Regions from separate parts of the Camelimonas sp. ID_303_24 genome, predicted to be linked through region 2. Evidence: predicted binding sites of a transcription regulator. Region 2 holds the regulator's gene; the other holds the start of a gene.
What was found. The regulator PhoB, encoded in region 2, activates phosphate uptake and scavenging genes when phosphate is short. The targets are predictions, from matches to a motif close to TGTCATNNANCTGTCAT.
Positions count from the first base shown of each region.

Region 1: the regulator PhoB is predicted to act here: its motif matches at 1,295-1,311, upstream of ACERNI_RS13060 (YdcH family protein).

Region 1 covers NZ_JBLLJM010000013.1:99,463-102,668, reverse strand. The annotation lists gene ACERNI_RS13065 (acyl-CoA synthetase) at 1-883, shown strand, start outside; gene ACERNI_RS13060 (YdcH family protein) at 1,071-1,271, opposite strand; gene ACERNI_RS13055 (YdcH family protein) at 1,709-1,984, shown strand; gene purE (5-(carboxyamino)imidazole ribonucleotide mutase) at 2,114-2,641, shown strand; gene ACERNI_RS13045 (5-(carboxyamino)imidazole ribonucleotide synthase) at 2,705-3,206, shown strand, end outside.
Region 2 covers NZ_JBLLJM010000011.1:62,018-65,223, reverse strand. The annotation lists gene ACERNI_RS11560 (GcrA family cell cycle regulator) at 247-810, shown strand; gene phoB (phosphate regulon transcriptional regulator PhoB) at 1,099-1,797, opposite strand; gene phoU (phosphate signaling complex protein PhoU) at 2,011-2,721, opposite strand; gene pstB (phosphate ABC transporter ATP-binding protein PstB) at 2,869-3,206, opposite strand, start outside.

The DNA.
Region 1 (3,206 bases), on a different contig from region 2:
CGGAACCCATGTCTGTCTGCGCCAGGTGCGCGCCAGCGCCATTTACGCCGCCATCGCCGACCATGGCGCCACCCATCTGTGCGGCGCGCCCATCGTCATGGCCACCCTGCTCAACGCCCCCGACGACGAGAAACGCGCCTTCAGCCACAAGGTCGCCTTCACCACCGCCGCCGCGCCGCCGCCCGAGGCGGTGCTGGCCGGCATGGCCACCGCCGGCTTCGAGGTCACCCACGTCTACGGCCTCACCGAGAGCTATGGCCCCGCCGTCGTCAATGAATGGCATGCGGAATGGAATGCGCTGCCGGCGGCGGAGCAGGCCACGAAGAAAGCCCGCCAGGGCGTGCCTTACCCTGTGCTCGACGGTCTCGCCGTGCTGCATCCGGACACCATGGAGCCCATGCCCGCCGACGGCGAAAGCCTTGGCGAGGTGATGATGCGCGGCAACGTCATCATGAAGGGCTATCTGAAGAACCCCGCCGCGACGCAAAAGGCCTTCGCCGGCGGCTGGTTCCACACGGGCGACCTCGGCGTCATGCACCCCGACGGCTACATCCAGCTGAAGGACCGCTCGAAGGACATCATCATCTCCGGCGGCGAGAATATTTCATCGATCGAGGTGGAGGACGCGCTCTACAAGCACCCGGCCGTCGCCAGCGTCGCCGTGGTGGCGAAGCCCGACGACAAATGGGGCGAAACCCCCTGCGCCTTTGTCGAACTGAAGCCAGGCAAGACGGCGACGGCGGAAGAGCTGCTGGACTGGTGCCGGCAAAACCTGGCCCGCTACAAGGTCCCGCGCGCCATCGTTTTCGCCGAGATTCCCAAAACCTCGACCGGCAAGCTGCAGAAATTCCAGTTGCGCGAAAAGGCCCGCAACCTGCCGTGAGGCCGGCAGCCCGCGCGCAACCGGCAGCCGGGATCGCGCGCGGGCGCCAAAGAAAAGGCCAATAAAAAAGGGCGCGGCGTAATGCGCCGAACCCCAAACTTGAAAGATCAGTTATATGCTCTTGCCGGGCGCCTGCCAGCACCCGCTGACCCATGTGCGAACCGGCTGCGGCAGCCGCGGACGACGGTCAGTGCAGGGAGGCCGCCGCAAGCGGCATATCCACCTGCTGGCGCAGACGCGCGATCTCGTCCTTCAGCTGCAGCTTTTTGCGCTTGAGCTCACTCAGGGCGATATCGGGCGTAGCCGGCTGCCTCCGTGCGACTTCCAGTTCCCGTTCAACAGCGCGATGACGCTTTTCCAGTTCGGACAGATGGGACTGCACGCTCATGGCGTATCCTTTCGTCGTTGCGGACGACGGAAGTGTGACATGCCGAAGATGGCCATTGGAAGGCCCCCATTCGGGCGCCAGCGCCGGCGAGGCGACGGCCATTCGCCACGCCGATCATGTCCCGACGCGTCCTTTTGGGAGGTTTCCGGTGATTCCCGCACGCTGCCCGCGCCATATCGGCGCTGCCCTTACGGACTGCCGCAGCGGCGCATCACACAATTGTGATACCTTGCCCTGCATGTCGCCGGCCCGCATAATCCGGCGGGGAAATTGCCCGGCGCAACAATCCGCGAACTCTCCGCAGCAGGCTGGAGTTTGCGCAGGCAGGAGTATGCCCAGGCTGGAGTTTGCCCGACAGGCTCCGGCACAACGATCCGCGCCAATCACGGGCAGCTACGACCTGCAGCTACGACCTGCAACAACGACCTGGATGCATGATGATCGAGTCCAACGAACCAGGCGCCGAACCAGCAACGATCGTCCTCCCCCCGAGGGCCGCGAACGCCGCACCGGAGGACGCCTCCGACCGGCTCGGGGTCGAGCTGGCGCGCCTGCGTCAGGAGCACCGCGACCTCGACGCCGCCATCGCCGCCCTGGGCGAAGCCGGCAGCGTTGACCTGCTGCAATTGCAGCGGCTGAAGAAGCGCAAGCTCCTGCTCAAGGACCGCATCCGGCGGCTGCAGGATGAGCTCACGCCGGACATTATCGCCTGAGGTTTTTCCAGGCCGCCGCTGTTCGCGGGCAATACCCCCCTGTCCGAAAAGACTTGACCCTTCGGCCGAAAAGACTTGCGCGCCGTCCAGGCTCCCGATAACAGCGCTTTTTCTGTGTGAGAGATCTTGATGGCCAGAAGCACGGGCGACAGATCCCGAAAGGGTGCTGACGCGGCGGTTCCCGTCGCGATTATCATGGGCAGCCAGTCCGACTGGGCGACCATGCGGCACGCCTCGGAAACGCTGGCGGCGCTTGGCGTCGGCCACGAAAGCCGCATCGTCTCGGCCCACCGCACGCCGGAGCGGCTGTATGACTTCGCCCGCGGAGCGCGCGACGCCGGCTTCAGGGTCGTCATCGCCGGCGCCGGCGGCGCGGCCCATCTGCCCGGCATGGCCGCGGCGCTGACGCCCCTGCCGGTGTTCGGCGTGCCGGTCGAATCAAAGACGCTGTCGGGCAAGGACAGCCTGCTCTCCATCGTGCAGATGCCAGGCGGCGTGCCGGTGGGCACCCTCGCCATTGGCAAGGCCGGCGCCATCAACGCCGCGCTGCTCGCCGCCGCCGTGCTCGCCCTGAACGACGCCGACCTCGCCGCCCGCCTCGATGCGTGGCGCGCCAGCCAGACCGCCAGCGTCGCGGAATTCCCCACGGACGACTGAAATCCATGCCAGCGGCGGCCGCCTCCCTGCGACGGCAACCGCCCCGATGAGATCCGAAACGTGATGCTGCAACCAGGCGCAACCATTGGCATTCTGGGCGGCGGCCAACTCGGCCGCATGATGGCCATCGCCGCCGCGGGCTATGGGCTGAAGGTTTGCGTCTATTGCCCGGACGCCGGCAGCCCGGCCTTCGAGGTGGCCGCCAGCCATATACAGGCGGCCTGGGACGACGAGACGGCGCTCGCGGATTTCTGCGCCCGCGTCGACGTCATCACCTATGAATTCGAGAACATCCCGGCCGCGACCGTCGCCTTCCTGATGGCGCGCAAGCCCATGGCCCCCGGCCTCGCCGCCCTGGAGACCTCGCAGGACCGGCTGACGGAAAAGACCTTCGTCGCCGGCCTCGGCATTGGGGTGGCGCCGTTCGCCCAGGTCGATTCGGTCGCCGATCTCGAAGCGGCGCTGGAGCGGCTGGGTCGCCCGGCGATCCTGAAGACGCGCCGCTTCGGCTATGACGGCAAGGGCCAGGTCCGCATCAACGACGGCGACAGCGCCGCTGCGGCAT
Region 2 (3,206 bases):
TCCCACGTCCGTAAAATCGTTGAAAAAAGATGATCACGGACTCGTTTTCATCATGTTCCTGGGGAAAACGGTGGGGAGCGGACTGCTGCGGTTGAAGCCCTGTCCCGCCATCTTGTATGGTCCTGGACATATCCCACGACATATCGTGGCGCCGTTACCTTGGCGAATTGATGTTTTGCGTAGCTGAACCAGTTCAGCGCGTTTACGCAGATTTTCTGCATGACCGAATTTGGTGCGGAGGGACGGATGAGCGAGGCTGGAAGCGGCTGGAGCGACGAACGCGTCGAACTGCTGAAGAAGCTCTGGTCGGAAGGGCTCAGCGCCAGCCAGATCGCCACCGCCATGGGCGGCGTGACGCGTAACGCGGTGATCGGCAAGGTTCATCGCCTTGGCCTGTCCGGCCGGGCAAAATCACCATCGGGGAGCGCGCAGAAGCCGCGCAAGACCGTTTCCGTCGCCGCACCGCGCGTCGCGACGACAACCGCGCGGGCCACCGCCAGCATTCCGCTGGTGCAGGGCAACACGGCGCTGGCCGCCGTCGCCGCTGCGCCTGAGCGCCCGATGGAAACGCCGGCGCCTGCGGCCGTCGCCGCCGTGTCGTCCTCTCCGGCCATCGCCGCGCCGGAATCCCAGCGCGTCACCATCATGGAACTGCGCGAGAACATGTGCCGCTGGCCCATGGGCGATCCGACCACGGCGGATTTCTGCTTCTGCGGCAACCGGACGACGCCGGGCATTCCCTATTGCACCTTCCACAGCCGCATCGCTTACCAGCCGCCGGAGCGTCGCCGCGACCGCCGCAGCAACTGAGCCGGCGGCGGCCGCCAGCCATCGCGCCGATCCAATGCCCGCGCCCGTCGCGGGCATTTGCTTTTTGGTGCTTTTTGGTTTGCCGGCGCGCACCGCCTTCGCGCGGCAAGACTTCAGGCGCGCACAAAAAACCCGCCGGCGCGGCGGGTTTTGCAATGACGGGCATCCAGCCTGTGCAACCAGACCACGCCGGGGGCGATCTGCCTTACGGCCCTGATCTGGCGCATTGTCCTGACGCAGGACGGCGACCGCCCCGCTGAAAACCGGCCCCCCCAACAACACCCCCGCTCAGGAGCGGGCGAAGGTTTCATCGAACGAATAGCCCGCCCCGCGAACCGTGCGGATCGGATCGGGCTGGCGCGGCCGGTTGATGGCCTTGCGCAGGCGGCCCACATGCACGTCCACCGTGCGCTCGTCGATATAGACGTCCCGGCCCCAGACGCTGTCGAGCAACTGTTCGCGGGTGAACACCCGGCCTGGGCTCTGCATCAGGAATTCCAGCAGGCGAAATTCGGTGGGGCCCAGATGCAGCTCGCGATCCGAGCGGCGGACGCGACGGGTTTCACGGTCCAGCTCGATATCTCCGGCGGTCAGCAGCGCCGCCACGTGGCCCGGCTTGGCGCGGCGCAGCAGGGCGCGAACGCGGGCCAGCAGCTCCGGCACCGAGAATGGCTTGACCACATAGTCATCGGCGCCAGTGGCAAGGCCGCGGATGCGCTCCGCCTCCTCGCCCCGCGCCGTCAGCATGATGACCGGCAGGCGCGCCGTCTCCTCGCGCTGGCGCAGGCGGCGGCACAGCTCGATGCCGGAAAGGCCTGGCAGCATCCAGTCCAGCAACGCCAGATCCGGCGGCGCCTCCAGCAGGCGCACCTCGGCCTCGTCGCCGCGCGCCACGGCATCCACAATATAACCCTCAGCTTCAAGGTTGTAACGCAGCAGCAGGGAGAGGGATTCCTCATCCTCAACAATCAGAATGCGCGTCGCCATATTCCACTCCACGCCCGGCGGACTTCTCACGCCCCGGCGGTTCTCCGGCCAGCGGCGCGATCCCGCCAGCCTCTGCGGCATGTCGCGCCTGCCCGGAGCCAGTCACAGCTCCGCCAGGCGCCCGTCCATGCCCTGCCCCCAGCCCGATGCAGTGCATCAGGGAGAGCGGCGCCCTCTTTTGCCTGGCGGCGGTCCTGGCCCGAAAGCCCCGTCTCAGCCCTCGCCCACGCGGGCGAAGCTGGTGTCATCATTTTTCGGCCGCTCGCTGACCAGCGGATTGCCGGTGACCAGGTAATAGATCGTCTCGGCGATATTGGTGGTGTGATCGCCGATGCGTTCGATATTCTTGGCGCAGAACAGCATGTGGGTGCAGAAGCCGATATTGCGCGGATCTTCCATCATATAGGTCAGCAACTCACGGAATAGCGATGTGTACAGCGCATCGATTTCGCCATCGCGCTTCCAGACGTCGATGGCGACGTTGACGTTCTGCTGGGTGAAGCCGTCAAGCACGTCCTTGAGCTGTTCCTGGACCAGGTCGCTCATGTGCTCGACGCCGACGACAATGCGGGTCGGCTGCATCTGGCCGCTGATGGCCACGGCGCGCTTGGCGATGTTCTTGGCCAGATCGCCAATGCGCTCGACGTCGCCGGCGACGCGGATCGCCGAGATGATCTCGCGCAGGTCCACCGCCATCGGCTGGCGTTTGGCGATGGTGAGAATGGCGTTTTCCTCGATCTCGCGCTGCAGGCTGTCGAGGCGGGCGTCAGTGTTGATGACCGACTGGGCCAGTTCGGCGTCGCGGCGCACCAGCGCGCGGGTCGCGTCATCCAGCATCTTCTCGGCGATGCCGCCCATTTCGACCACGCGGTTGCGCAGGGCGGCGAGTTCGGCGTCATAGGCGGAAACGATATGTTCGGCCATGCTCTGTCTCCCTGGACCATCAACCGGCGGTTGCCGGCGATGTCCGTGCTGTTCTGGCGGAGGGGGCGGCCTCGCCCTCGCCTCCGGGTCATGTTGCTGTTCCTCAGGCCCGTCATCGCGCGGGGCGCGGGCGCTGACCGGCGCCCGTCAGCCGAACCGGCCGGTGATGTAATCCTGCGTCCGCTGGTCGGATGGGGTGGTGAAGATGCGCGAGGTCTCGTCGAACTCGACCAGTTCGCCCAGATACATGAAGGCGGTGTACTCGGAGCAGCGGGCCGCCTGCTGCATGTTATGGGTGACGATGGCGATGGTATACTCGGCCTTCAGTTCGTCGATCAGTTCCTCGATCTTGGCGGTGGAGATCGGGTCGAGCGCCGAGCACGGCTCGTCGAGCAGGATCACTTCCGGCTTGATGGCAACGGTGCGGGCGATGCACAGGCGCTGTTGCTGGCCGCCAGAAAGGCTCTGCCCGCTGGCGTGAAGCT